Regions from separate parts of the Streptomyces sp. Xyl84 genome, predicted to be linked through region 1. Evidence: riboswitches for the same ligand, from Rfam matches in the RefSeq annotation. Region 1 holds a riboswitch; the other holds the start of a gene.

Region 1 (6,880 bases):
GCCGGGCTTGGTCTCCGGGTCGAAGCGGATGACCGTGTCCGTGTCGGTGACCGCGCTCCTGACCTTCTTCGCGGTGGTCTTCGGGTCGTCCAGCAGGTTGATGAGGCCCTTCGGCGTGGACGCCGACTTGCTCATCTTGATCGACGGGTCCTGCAGGTCGTAGATCTTCGCCGTCTCCTTGAGGATGTACGCGGAGGGGACGGTGAAGGTGTCGCCGAAGCGGCCGTTGAACCGCTCGGCGAGGTCGCGGGTCAGCTCGATGTGCTGGCGCTGGTCCTCGCCGACCGGGACCTGGTGGGCCTGGTACAGGAGGATGTCGGCGACCTGGAGGACCGGGTACGTGAACAGGCCGACGGAGGCACGGTCGGCGCCCTGCTTGGCGGACTTGTCCTTGAACTGGGTCATGCGCGACGCCTCGCCGAAGCCGGTGAGGCAGTTCATGACCCAGGCGAGCTGGGCGTGCTCGGGGACGTGGCTCTGCACGAAGAGCGTGCAGCGCTCCGGGTCGAGGCCCGCGGCCAGCAGCTGGGCCGCGGCCAGCCGGGTGTTGGCCCGCAGCTCGGCCGGGTCCTGCGGGACCGTGATCGCGTGCAGGTCGACGACCATGTAGAAGGCGTCGTGGGACTCCTGCAGGGCCACCCACTGGCGGACGGCACCGAGGTAGTTGCCGAGGTGGAACGAGCCTGCGGTGGGCTGGATCCCGGAGAGCACGCGCGGACGACGCTGCATGGCGGAGCCATCCCCATGAGGGCGGTGGTGGGCGACGGGCGGACGGTCGTTGGCCATGTTCACCATTCTCTCAGGTAACGGACCCCGATCCGGAACGGGCCGGAAACAGGTGGGAACCGAATCGTCCCCCGCGCCGTGACAAGCGCCCGGCGTCCGCCGCGGGCGCGGAGCCGGGGGCCGAGCGGGTGCCGGCGCGGACATCCGCCGGGCACACGCCGGTCCCGGCGGCCGGGCGGCCGGTCCCGGCGAGTGGCTGCGGGCCGCACGGCGCCGGGCGCGGCGGCGGAGTGGGCGCCCGTACGCCGCGCGGCGGCGGTGGTGGGGGCGCCCCTACGCCGCGCGGCGGCCCGGCACGGGGCCGGACCGCCGCGGGAGGAGCCACGACTGGAGCCGATCGGCCGGTGATCGGCCGGTGAGGACCACCCGCCCCGCAGGACACCCGTCCCGCAGGGCGGATCGCCCGGGTCAGCCGAGGTCGATCTCCGGGTAGAGCGGGAAGCCCGCCACGAGGTCCGTCGCCCGGTGGGCGACCTCCTCCGCGATCTTCGGGTCGAGCACGTGCTGGGCCTTGGAAGGGGTGCCCTTGCCGGTGGTGCCGGGCTCGGTGGCCGTCAGGACGCGGTCGATCAGGCCGGCGACCTCGTCCATCTCGGCGGTGCCCAGGCCCCGGGTGGTCAGGGCCGGCGTACCGATGCGGATGCCGGAGGTGTACCAGGCGCCGTTCGGGTCGGCCGGGATGGCGTTCCGGTTGGTGACGATGCCGGAATCGAGCAGCGCGGCCTCGGCCTGGCGGCCGGTGAGGCCGTAGGAGGAGGCGACGTCGATCAGGTTCAGGTGGTTGTCGGTGCCGCCGGTCACGAGGGTGGCGCCCCGGCGCATCAGGCCTTCGGCGAGGGCGCGGGAGTTGTCGACGATCCGCTGGGCGTAGTCCTGGAAGGAGGGCTGCCGGGCCTCGGCCAGGGCCACGGCCTTGGCGGCCATGACGTGCGGGAGCGGGCCGCCCAGGACCATGGGGCAGCCGCGGTCGACCTGGTCCTTGAGGGAGTCGTCGCACAGGACCATGCCGCCGCGGGGGCCGCGCAGGGACTTGTGGGTGGTGGTGGTGACGATCTGGGCGTGCGGCACCGGGTCGAAGTCGCCGGTGAGGACCTTGCCCGCGACGAGACCGGCGAAGTGCGCCATGTCGACCATGAGCGTGGCGCCGACCTCGTCGGCGATCTCGCGCATGATCCGGAAGTTCACGAGCCGGGGGTAGGCGGAGTAACCGGCGACGACGATCAGCGGCTTGAACTCGCGGGCGGTGGCGCGCAGGGCCTCGTAGTCGAGGAGGCCGGTGGCCGGGTCGGTGCCGTAGGAGCGCTGGTCGAACATCTTGCCGGAGATGTTCGGGCGGAAGCCGTGGGTGAGGTGGCCGCCGGCGTCCAGGGACATGCCGAGCATGCGCTGGTTGCCGAAGGCCTGGCGCAGCTCGGCCCAGTCGGCGTCGGTGAGGTCGTTGACCTGGCGGGCGCCCGCCTTCTCCAGGAAGGGCACCTCGACCCGGGCGCCGAGGACGGCCCAGAAGGCGACGAGGTTGGCGTCGATGCCGGAGTGCGGCTGGACGTAGGCGTGGCGGGCGCCGAAGAGTTCCTTGGCGTGCTCGGCGGCCAGCGACTCGACGGTGTCGACGTTGCGGCAGCCGGCGTAGAAGCGGCGGCCGATGGTGCCCTCGGCGTACTTGTCGCTGAACCAGTTGCCCATGGCCAGCAGGGTGGCCGGGGAGGCGTAGTTCTCGGAGGCGATCAGCTTGAGCATCTCGCGCTGGTCGGTGACCTCCTGGCCGATGGCGTCGGCGACGCGCGGCTCGACGGCGCGGATCACGTCCAGTGCGGCGCGGAAGGCGGTGGACTCGGTGGAGAGGGGCGCAGACATCTCGGGGACCTCCGGACGTGGCGTTCGGCGTTCACGGTACGGCCCAGGCGCACGGCACACGTTCTGCTCGGGCCGCTTCCCGATGGTCGGTCCATCTTCGGATCCCCGGCACCACGCCAGGGCCCAGCGCGCCAGTCACGGCCCGCAGGTCAGCCTACCGGGCGGCCCGCACGGCCACGCCGCGGCGTCCACCATGCGAGCGGAGCGGTCAGGCGCCGGTGGCCCCGGTGACCTGCCAGTGGCCGACCTCCTGGTAGGCGGAGTCGTGGATCGGCGAGCCGTCGCCGGGCCGGAGTGCGTAGTGGTGGAGGTTGCCGCCCCAGTACCGCAGGATGCGGCCCAGTTCGCGCGCCTTGTCCTCGGCCGGCAGCGCGTCGTCCACCGTGACTTCGAGCAGGAACCTCACGTCCGTCGTCTCCCCTCGGGCGGGGCCCGGGCACAGGGGCGTCCGGGCCTGTGTGAGCCTGTGGTCTCCATTGTTTCATTCAGGTGCTTCTTGGGACTTCGGTCGCCTTTCCCGCTGGTCGGCCGGGACCGGCTTCCGGAAAGTCTCAACGGGGAGGGAAGGGCTGGATGGAGGGACCTGAGAAAGGCTGGATGGAGGGACCGGTGGAGGGGGCTGGAGGGCCGGGGGCGCGGCGCCGGGCCGCATCCCCGAGCGCGCGGAGAACGACGACGGTCCGGTGCCCGCGCCCGGCCGGCCCGGGAGCGCGCCGGACCGGCCTCCGTGGCCGAGGCCGCGCACGGCTGTCCGCACGGCCCCGGCCGTCTCATCCGGCCGTGCCGCGGGCGGTCACAGGATCACGTGCGGGAGGAATCGCGCGTACTCGTCGGTGACCGGACCGGACGACTCCCGGATGCCGAGGCCGGCGGACTCGTCCCCGACGACCCAGGCGCCGAGGACCACGTGGTTGCCGTCGAAGGCGGGCAGCGTGGCGAGCGCCTGGTAGCAGCAGGGTTCGTCCCGCAGGACGGGTGCGGCGCCCGGCGCGTGCAGGGTCACTCCGGCGCCCTCGCGGCCGAGCAGCGGTTTGGCGGCGTAACCCGTGGTGTCCGCCAGTTCCCGCGGGCCGTCGAGGTAGGCGGGGAGCAGGTTCGGGTGGCCGGGATACAGCTCCCAGAGGATCGCCAGCAGCGCCTTGTTGCTCAGCAGCATCTTCCAGGCGGGCTCGATCCACAGGGTGGAGCCGGTGCCGCCGCCGTTGTCGAGCGTGTCCAGGACGTGTCCCGCGAAGCGGTCGGTGGTCAGCCACTCCCAGGGGTAGAGCTTGAAGATGCTGCGGATGAAGCGCAGGCCGTTGTCGACGAAGCGGCCGGACAGCGGGTCCCAGCCGATCTCCTCCATGGAGATCCACTCGGTGTCCAGCCCGGCCTGCTCGGCGGTCTCCTTCAGGTAGGCGACCGTCATCAGGTCCTCGCCGAGTTCGTCCTCGGCGGAGTGCGCGAAGTGCAGCGGGCTGCCCGGCGGGAGCAGGCGGGCCTGTTTCCGCCAGGCGGCGACGAGGCGGTCGTGCAGGGAGTTCCACTGGTCGGCGCCCGGGAAGCGGTCCTCCATCCAGAACCACTGGGGCGAGGCGGCCTCGACCAGCGAGGTCGGGGTGTCCGCGTTGTACTCCAGCATCTTGGCCGGACCCGTGCCGTCGTAGCGCAGGTCGAACCGGCCGTAGACGGAGGGGAGTTCGGCGCGCCGGTGCCAGGCCTCGGTGACGGCCGCGGCGACCCGGGGGTCGGTGATGCCGAGGTCGGCGAAGCGGCCGGTGGTGACGATGTGGCCGGCCGCGGCCAGGCACATGCGGTGCAGTTCCTCGACGACGTCCTCCAGCGCCTCCACCTCGGGGAGCGTGAAGACGTAGCAGGCGCTCTCGTCCCAGTAGGGCACCCAGGCGTCGGCGGGGACGGGGGTCCCCGCGGCGCGGGCGGCCTCGAAGTCCGGTGGGAGGGTGAGCGGGTAGATCAGTCCCTGCGCCTCGACGGTCTGCTGCCAGCCGGGCCGGGGTTCGAGGGTGCGGCGTTCCATGGCCGGCCTCAGCCGCCGGACGTGCCGTGGCCGCCGCCGAAGCCGCCGCGGTCGACACCGCCGTGGCCGCCGCCGGAACCGGATCCCGACCCGCCGGAGCCCTTGCGCGGCTTGGTGAACGAGCCGCCCTCGACCCAGCCGCCGCTCTTCTTGCCGCCGTAGTACCAGGCGGCGTGGGAGGAGGACTTGGCCGACTTGCAGTTCTTGTCGGCGATGACGCGGTAGCCCTTGAGGGAGTAGCTGTCGCGGTCGACGCACCGCTTGTCCGGGTCGGAGGAGCAGGCGGTGAGCGCGCCGGCGAGCAGTCCCATGCCGCCGAGCACGACCGCTCCCGAGCGAAGCCGCCGACGTGTGTCCGCCATGTCCGTGTCTCCCCGTTGCCGTTGACGTGGCCGTGGCCGGTGGTGCCGTGGCCGTTCCTGTCGCCGTCGTCCGCCGGCCGGGTTGCGTTTGGCCGGTTCCTGTCAGACGCGGCGTCCGACAGCCTAGAGAGCGGTGAGAACACCGGTGCGGGCGGCCCCGCCCCCGCGCGCTCCCCTACAGTCGCCTCGTGCTCTTTGGAATGGTGTGCGCGCTCGGCGCGGCGGTGTGTTTCGGTACGGCGACGGTTTTCCAGGCGGTCGCCGCCCGGGCCGCGGCCGGTGCGGGCGACGGGGGGTCGGGGGCGGCCGGGGACGCGGCGCTGCTGCTGCGGGCGCTGCGGCAGTGGCGGTACCTGCTGGGTCTGGGCCTGGACGGTCTCGGGTTCCTCCTCCAGATCGTGGCCCTGCGCTCCCTGCCGATCTACGCCGTGGGCGCCGCGCTGGCCTCCAGCCTGGCGGTGACGGCGGTGGTGGCGGCGCGGCTGCTGCGGGTGCGGCTGAGCGGTACCGAGTGGGCCGCGGTGGGGGTGGTCTGCGCCGGCCTGGGGATGCTCGGGCTGGCGTCCGGCGCCGAGGGCGACCAGGCCGGTTCCACCACCCTGAAGTGGGCGATGCTCGCGGCCGGTCTGGCCGTGCTGGCCCTGGGCGCGGTCGCCGGCCGTCTTCCCGAACGGGGCCGGGCGCTGCTGCTCGGCCTGGGGGCGGGCCTCGGTTTCGGCGTGGTGGAGGTGACGGTGCGGCTGATCGACTCGCTCGCCCCGGCGACGCTGTTCACCAACCCGGCGACGTACGCCCTCGTCCTGGGCGGGGGCGCGGCCTTCGTGCTGCTCACCTCCGCCCTCCAGCGCGGCTCGGTGACGACGGCCACCGCGGGCCTGGTCATCGGCGAGACGATCGGCCCGGCGGCGGTCGGCGTGGTGTGGCTCGGGGACCGCACCCGCGACGGCCTGGCCTGGCTGGCGGTGCTCGGCTTCGCGGTGGCGGTGGCCGGGGCGCTGGCGCTGGCCCGGTTCGGGGAGGCGCCGGTGGAGGAGGCGGCCGAGGAGGAGACCGCCGGGACGGCCTGAGCGCGGCCACCCGGCGGCCACGTGCCGGCGCGCCGCTCACGGCAGGCGCGCGGTCACCGTGATCACGGCGGGCACACCGTCACCGCGGTCACGGCAGGACCCGGCACAGCGCGTCCAGGGCTGTCGTCCAGGCGTGGTCCGGTGGGGTGCCGTAGCCGACGACCAGCGCGTCCAGGGGCGGCACGGTGGCTGCCTCGTGGCGGAAGCGGGCGAGGCCGTAGAGCGCGAGGTCCTGCCAGGCGGCCGCCTGGACCACCCCCTGCTCGGTGCCCGCGGGCAGGCGCAGGACGGCGTGCAGGCCGGCGGCGATGCCGGTGGGGCGGACCCGCGGGGCGAGGGCGGCCAGCGCCTCGACCAGGGCGTCACGGCGGCGGCGGTAGCGCAGGCGGGCCGCCCGCACATGGCGGTCGTAGGCGCCGGAGGTGATGAACTCCGCCAGGGTCAGCTGGTCGAGCACGCCCGACACCTCCGCGTGGCCCTTGGCCCCGGCCGCCGCCTCCGCCAGCGACGGCGGCAGCACCATCCAGGCCAGTCGCAGCCCGGGGGCCAGGGACTTGCTCGCCGTGCCGAGGTAGACGACGTGGTCGGGGTCGAGTCCCTGGAGGGCGCCGACCGGCTGGCGGTCGTAGCGGAACTCGCCGTCGTAGTCGTCCTCCAGGATCAGCCCGCCGGTGCGCCGCGCCCGGTCGGTGACGGCGGCGCGCCGGTCGGGCGGCAGCGCCACGCCCATCGGGAACTGGTGCGAGGGGGTGAGCAGGACCGCTCCGGTGTCCGCGGGGTCGCCGATGACGGTG
Region 2 (6,880 bases), 2.3 Mb from region 1:
GTCGTGATCGGCGCGCTCGGCTCGTACCTGGCGGTCGTGCGCAGCGACCGCGTCCGGTCCGAACGGGAGCGCGCGACGCGCTGGGAGGAGCGGCGCCTGGCGGTGTACTCGGACTACGCCCGGTCGCTGAAGGCGTCGGTCACGCTGACCTACCGGGTGGCCGCCCACCTCGGCAACGACCCGCACCCGCATCCGCTGCCCCTCTCCGACGCCGAGCCGCTGCTGACGGAGGCCGTCCTGGCCCGCGATCCCGCCGGTGAGGCACTGATCATGCTGGGCAGCCCGCAGGTCGTGGAGAAGGCCCGGGGGTGGGTCCTTGTGGTGATGGAGATGGAACGGTTCCTGCGCGAGGAGCGGCGCGAACCCGAGGCGTGGCAACAGCTGCTGGAGCGCCAGCGCGCCGCGCGCCAGGAGTACTACGCGGCCGTACGCACCGATCTCGCGCTGCCGCCGGGTCACTCGGCCCGCTGGCCGGTGACCGCGGGCCAGCCGCCGGCGACGGCCGGCGGCCGGTGACGGGGCGTACTGGCGCCGGTCAGCGGTAGCCGGTCGTGTCCGCCGGTCTGCCCGCGTCCTGGACCTCCACGAGGTAGCGCCAGGCGTCGGGGCGGCTGCCGTCCAGGTCGGTGAAGCCGTACTCCCGGGCGAGGGCCCCGCTGGACAGGGACCGTCCGTTCCAGCGGGCCACGCGGGGATCGGCGGCGAGGGCGGCGACGGCGCGGCCCACGTAACGCGGCGTCTCGGAGATGGCGAAGTGCGGCACGTGCTCCAGGGCGTCGCGCCAGTTCTCCTCGGAGACCTGGAAGTGTTCGAGCATCAGTTCCGAGCGCATCCAGCCGGGCGTCAGCGCGAGCGCGGTGGCGCCGCGCGGCCCGAGTTCGTGACCGAGGGCGAAGGCCATCCGCAGGACGGACGCCTTGGCGAGGTCGTAGAAGAAGTTGACCCGGTAGGTGTCCCGGTTGTACTCGGCGGTGCCGTCGGTCATCTCGACGACGAGGCCGCCGGGCCGGCGCAGCAGCAGCGGCAGGGCGTGGTGGCTGGTGACGGCGTGCGTCTCCACGGCGAGCCGGAGCAGTCTGAGGCCGTTGTCGAGGTCGTGCTCCCACACGGGGGTGTCCCACTCGAAGAGTTTCTCGCCGCCCCAGATGTCGTTGACGAGGACGTCGAGGCGGCCCTGTTCGCGGGCGATGCGGTCGACGAGCGCGCGCACCCGGCCGGGGTCCAGGTGGTCGGTGGGGACGGCGATGCCGTGTCCGCCGGCCTCGGTGACCAGGTCGGCGGTGTCCTCGACGGTCTCGGGGCGGTCGTACTCCGAGCGGTGGGCGCGGGTGGTGCGCCCGCTGACGTAGACGGTGGCCCCGGCGGCGCCGAGTTCCACCGCGATGCCGCGGCCCGCTCCCCGGGTGGCGCCCGCGACGAGCGCGACCCTGCCCTCCAGTGGACGTGACATGTCCGGCCTCCTGTGGTTCTCGTGACTCTCGTGTGCGGTGTGCTCGTCGAGCGTCGCGTGGAAGCCGGACATCTCCTGTCGCCTTTCGGCGCGGGTTCACCCGGGGGCGGTGCCGGGCGTGTCAGTGACCGCGGTCGATCCACTCCTGCAGGTGCGGGGCCTCCGCGCCGATGGTGGTGCCCTCGCCGTGGCCGGTGAGGACCTTGGTCCCGGGCGGCAGCGTGAGGAGGCGGTCGCGGATGGAGTCGATGATCGTCGGGAAGTGGGAGTAGGACCTGCCGGTGGCGCCCGGGCCGCCCTGGAAGAGCGTGTCGCCGGTGAACACGACGCCGAGGCCCGGGTCGTGCAGGCAGACCGCGCCCGGCGCGTGGCCGGGGGTGTGCAGGACCTTCAGATCGGCTCCGGCCGTCTCGATGACCTGTCCGTCGAGCAGGTGCTCGTCGGGCTCCCGGCCGGGGTGGGTCATCCTCCACAGCGGCAGGTCGTCGCGGTGCAGCCAGATCGTCGCGCCGGTGAGGTCCGCGAGGGCCGGGGCGGCGTTCACGTGGTCGTTGTGGGCGTGGGTGCAGACGATGGCGGTCAGCCGGCGCTCGCCGAGGGCGGCGGCGATGGCCTCGGCGTCGTGGGCGGCGTCGATGACGATCGCCTCGTGGTCGTCGCCGACGATCCACACGTTGTTCTCGACGTCCCAGGTGCCGCCGTCGAGGGTGAACTGCCCGCTGGTGACGAGGCGTTCGATGCGGGCCGCCATCAGAACACCACCACCGAGCGCAGCACGTCGCCGCGGTGCATCCGCTCGAACGCCTGCTCCACCTCGTCGAGCCGGATGGTCTCGGACACGAACTTGTCCAGCGGCAGGCGCCCTTGCAGGTGCAGGTCGATGAGCATCGGGAAGTCGCGGGAGGGCAGGCAGTCGCCGTACCAGCTCGACTTCAGCGCGCCGCCGCGCCCGAAGACGTCGAGCAGCGGCAGCTCCAGCTTCATCTCCGGGGTGGGCACGCCGACCAGGACGACGGTGCCGGCCAGGTCGCGGGCGTAGAACGCCTGCCGGTAGGTCTCCGGGCGGCCGACCGCCTCGATGACGACGTCGGCGCCGAAACCGCCGGTGAGGTCACGGACGGCGGCGACCGGGTCGTGGTCCTTGGAGTTGACGGTGTGCGTGGCGCCCATGGTGCGGGCGGTCTCCAGCTTGCGGTCGTCGATGTCGACGGCGATCACCTTCGCGGCGCCCGCCAGGTGGGCCCCGGCGACGGCCGCGTCCCCTACGCCGCCGCAGCCGATGACGGCCACCGAGTCGCCGCGGCCGACGTTGCCGGTGTTGATGGCGGCGCCGATGCCGGCCATCACTCCGCAGCCGAGCAGTCCGGCCACCGCCGGGGAGACGGCCGGGTCCACCTTGGTGCACTGTCCCGCCGCCACCAGGGTCTTCTCCGCGAAGGCGCCGATGCCGAGGGCCGGGGAGAGTTCGGTGCCGTCGGTGAGGGTCATCCGCTGCCGCGCGTTGTGGGTGTCGAAGCAGTACCAGGGCCGCCCGCGCAGACAGGCGCGGCAGGCGCCGCACACGGCACGCCAGTTGAGGACGACGAAGTCGCCGGGCGCGACATCGGTGACGCCCTCGCCCACCGACTCGACGATGCCCGCGGCCTCGTGGCCGAGCAGGAAGGGGAACTCGTCGTTGATGCCGCCCTGTTTGTAGTGCAGGTCGGTGTGGCACACGCCGCAGGCCTGGACCCGTACGACGGCCTCCTGGGGCCCCGGGTCCGGCACGACGATCGTCTCGACCCGTACGGGTTCGTTCTTCCCGGGTGCGATCACGCCGCGCACTTCCTGCGCCATGGTGGTGGTCCCTTCCGTCGGCCGTTGTCCGTCCCTGCGACCCTACGCCGTGACCGGACGGCGGCGGCACACGGTCCGGTGCCGCCGCCACCCGGTCGCCGCACACCGGCGCGTGGCTCAGTACTGGACCGCGGGAACCAGTCCGAACAGCGGGGAGACGAGGCCGGTGACCGCGTTCAGCCGGCTGAGCTGGTTGAGGTCCTGGACGTGGTGGAGCGAGGACAGCTGCTCGGAGACCGGGGGCACCTCGCCCTGCCGGCCGGCGGGGATGCCGGTGCGGCCGAGGGAGTCGAGCAGGCCGGTGGGGACCGCCCGGCCGACCACCGGGACGGCCGAGTCGGCCGCGCTCGCGGGCAGGGCGGCGAGTCCCGCGACCGAGACGGCGAGGGAGGCGACGGCGACGATACGTCGAGTGGAGATCATGCCCTCAGCAACGCCACCGGGCCCCGGCCGGACACGGGCCCCCGCCGCCGCTCACCCGTCAGGGCGAGCGGCCGTCCGCGCGCAGTGATGCCGGGGCGGGCGGGGTGCCGGGCATCGCGCGGGCGGCCGCGCTTGCCGGGTGCGGCGTGCCGGAGGAGGCTCGAAGGAGAGGCCCGTGAAGGGCCGCTGTCCGGGGCCCGGAGGCCCCGGGGCTCCTCCCAGGAGGCCACCATGGCGACCACGGCAGGTCCCGCCTTCGACACAGGTGCGCTGCGCCGGGGCATCGAAGGGCACACGGCGTCCACTCTGCTGTCGCTCTACGCGGACGACGCCGAGATCCGCATCGTGGACCGCGACTCCCAGCCGAGCCACCCCAAGGTCCTCAGAGGACGTGCGGAGATCGGCTCGATGCTGGAGGACGTCTACGGCCGCGACATGACGCACCGGCTGGAGCAGTGCGTCGTCCAGGGCGACCGCGCGGCGTACGCCGAGTCCTGCGCGTATCCGGACGGCGTCCGGGTGCTCGCCGAGTCCATGGTCTCGCTGCGCGACGGCAAGATCACCGACCAGATCATGATCCAGGCATGGGACGAGTGACGAGGAGGACCGCGAGGTTCCAGGTCAGCTCCCGGCTGACCTGGTCCTTTTCGGCCCGGGCCGGACTGGGGCAGGCGCGTTCCCCGCTGCTTCGCCGCACCGGCCCGGCCGGTACGGCGGCCAGGTCCGTGCCGGCGGTCCTGCTGCGGTCGCTGCTGCGCGCGGCCCGGCACCGTACCCGTACGCCGGTGGCGCGTACCCCTGTGGCGCGTACCCCGCGCGCCCGCCACGGCCGCCGCCGGTGAGGGTCCGCACCCCGGGCGCGGTCCGCGGCGCCGCCCGGCCCGCCTCCCCCGCCGTCTCCCGGTCCCTCCTGGCATAGGGTGGGGCCGGGCCGTGACTGGCGCTGAGGTGGAGCACCACCGGGGAGCGGCCCCAGCCGAAGTCACAGCCGCGCGCCTGGGCGATCCGTCGCACGCTCAGGAGTGGACATGTCCCAGGCCCGCCTCATGGACGGCACCGCGCTCGCCCGGCGCATCGTCGGCGAGACCGCGCGCAAGGCCGCCGAGATCACCGCCCGCACGGGCACCCCGCCGTGTCTGGCGACGGTGCTGGTGGGCGAGGACCCCGCCTCCGTCACCTACGTCCGGATGAAGCAGAACCGGTGCCGCACGGCGGGCATCGCCTCCCGGCACGTGGAACTGCCCGCGACGACCGGCACCGACGAGCTGGCCGGCACGCTGAGGTCGCTGTCCGCGGATCCGGCGGTGCACGGCATCCTGCTGCAGCACCCCGTCGGCGACCACATCGACGAGCGGGCCGCGTTCGAGGCCATCGCGCCCGAGAAGGACGTCGACGGCGTCACCTTCGCCTCGTTCGCCGCGATGAGCTTCGGGCTGCCCGGGTTCGTCTCCTGCACACCCGGCGGGATCCTGCGGCTGCTGGACGCCTACGAGGTGGATCCGGCCGGGAAGCGGGCGGTGGTGGTCGGGCGCAGCGCGATCCTCGGCAAGCCGGTGGGCATGCTACTGCTGGCCCGGGACGCGACGGTGACGTACTGCCACTCGCGGACCCGGGAGCTGTCGTCGGTGGTGCGGGAGGCGGACATCGTCGTGGCGGCGGTGGGCAGGCCGCGGCTGGTGCGCGGCGAGGACGTCAAGCCGGGCGCGGTGGTGATCGACGCGGGCTACAACGCGGGCAACGTCGGGGACGTGGACTTCGACTCCGCGGTGGAGCGGGCCTCGCTGATCACGCCGGTGCCGGGCGGGGTCGGCCCGATGACCATCGCGACGCTCCTGGAGCAGACCGTGGACGCCGCCGCCCGGCAACTGGGGGTCTGAGCGCTCGTCCGGGCGCCCCGGGCCGCCTGCCGCCCGGCGGCCCGGGGTCTCACGGGGACGGCCGGGCGCCCGTGCGCGCCGGTGGTGCCCCTGCGGCTGCGCGGGTGGGCGCGCCGACATGGACGGGTCGTTCGCCGGTGGCGGGCGGCGGCGCGGCCATACTGGCCGACGTGCGCGTAACGATCATGACGGCGGGTTCCCGGGGAGACGTGGCCCCCTTCACCGGACTGGGGCACGGCCTGGCCCGCGCGGGCCATGCGGTCACCGTGGTCACCCACGCGTGCTTCGAGCCGCTGGTCGCGGGCTCGGGCCTCGCTTTCCACCCGCTTCCGGTGGACCCGCGGGCCGAACTGGAGTCCACGCGCGGGCGGGGCCTGCACCGCAGCGCGACGGACGCGGGCAAGATGCTGCGGGCCGTGGGGCTGGTCCGGGCGGCGCTCGCCCGGATGACGGACGACCTGGTCGCCGCCGCCGAGAAGAGCGACGTCCTGCTGCTGTCGGGGTCGCTGGGGCCGGTCGGGCACGCCATCGCCGAGGCGCTGGGCCTGCCCAGCATGGGCACGCACCTGCAACCGCTCTCCCCGACCCGCGAGTTCGCCCCGCCGCTGCTCGGCGGCGGTCACTGGGGGGCGGCGGCGAACCGCCTCGCCGGCCACGGGGTGAACCTCGCGATGGAGCGGGTCTTCTCGGCGGCCGTGCCGACCGTCCGGGCCCGGCTGGGGCTGCCGCCCGCCCGTCTCGGCACCACCCGCCGGATCCGGGCGGGGCTGCGGCTTCCGGTGTTCCACGGGTTCAGTCCGCTGGTGGTGCCCCGGCCGCGTGACTGGCGGCCCGGGCTGCGGGTGTGCGGCTACTGGTGGCCGTACGACCGCGACGACCGGCTTCCGGCGCGGGTGCGGGAGTTCCTGGACGCGGGGCCGCCGCCGGTCTTCGTCGGGCTGGGCAGCGCCACCGTGCCCGACCCGGCCCGGCTGAGCGGGACCATCGTGCGGGCGCTGCGCCTGGCCGGGCTGCGCGGGGTGGTGCAGCGGGGCTGGGGCGGCCTCGCGGCGGCGGGCGAGGACATGCTGACGATCGGTGAGGTGCCGCACGCGGCGCTGTTCCCGCGGACGGCTGCCGTGGTACACCACGCGGGAGCGGGCACGACCGCGGCCGGGCTGCGCGCCGGGGTCCCGGCGGTGCCGCTGCCGGTCCAGTTCGACGAGGGCTTCTGGGCCGAGCGCCTGGTCTCCCTCGGGGTGGCCCCGTGCGCGGTCCCGCTGCGCGGCGTCACCGCGGACGGACTGGCCGCGGC

What was found. A riboswitch is a leader RNA that binds a small molecule or an ion and turns the genes downstream of it on or off. The one in region 1 is predicted to bind ZMP and ZTP.
Region 2: another riboswitch for ZMP and ZTP. It lies ahead of AC6I72_RS02250 (bifunctional 5,10-methylenetetrahydrofolate dehydrogenase/5,10-methenyltetrahydrofolate cyclohydrolase); the one in region 1 lies ahead of AC6I72_RS12250 (glycine hydroxymethyltransferase).

The regions. Positions count from the first base shown of each region.
Region 1 covers NZ_AP029182.1:2,865,043-2,871,922, forward strand. Annotated here, with positions in the region: gene trpS (tryptophan--tRNA ligase) at 1-729, opposite strand, end outside; gene AC6I72_RS12250 (glycine hydroxymethyltransferase) at 1,195-2,640, opposite strand; ZMP/ZTP riboswitch at 2,675-2,789, opposite strand; gene AC6I72_RS12255 (hypothetical protein) at 2,849-3,046, opposite strand; gene AC6I72_RS12260 (glutathionylspermidine synthase family protein) at 3,434-4,657, opposite strand; gene AC6I72_RS12265 (hypothetical protein) at 4,666-5,019, opposite strand; gene AC6I72_RS12270 (hypothetical protein) at 5,220-6,086, shown strand; gene pdxR (MocR-like pyridoxine biosynthesis transcription factor PdxR) at 6,175-6,880, opposite strand, start outside.
Region 2 covers NZ_AP029182.1:519,300-526,179, forward strand. Annotated here, with positions in the region: gene AC6I72_RS02215 (hypothetical protein) at 1-516, shown strand, start outside; gene AC6I72_RS02220 (SDR family oxidoreductase) at 536-1,450, opposite strand; gene AC6I72_RS02225 (MBL fold metallo-hydrolase) at 1,572-2,201, opposite strand; gene AC6I72_RS02230 (S-(hydroxymethyl)mycothiol dehydrogenase) at 2,201-3,286, opposite strand; gene AC6I72_RS02235 (hypothetical protein) at 3,404-3,709, opposite strand; gene AC6I72_RS02240 (nuclear transport factor 2 family protein) at 3,941-4,306, shown strand; gene AC6I72_RS02245 (hypothetical protein) at 4,294-4,551, shown strand; ZMP/ZTP riboswitch at 4,633-4,718, shown strand; gene AC6I72_RS02250 (bifunctional 5,10-methylenetetrahydrofolate dehydrogenase/5,10-methenyltetrahydrofolate cyclohydrolase) at 4,738-5,586, shown strand; gene AC6I72_RS02255 (glycosyltransferase) at 5,772-6,880, shown strand, end outside.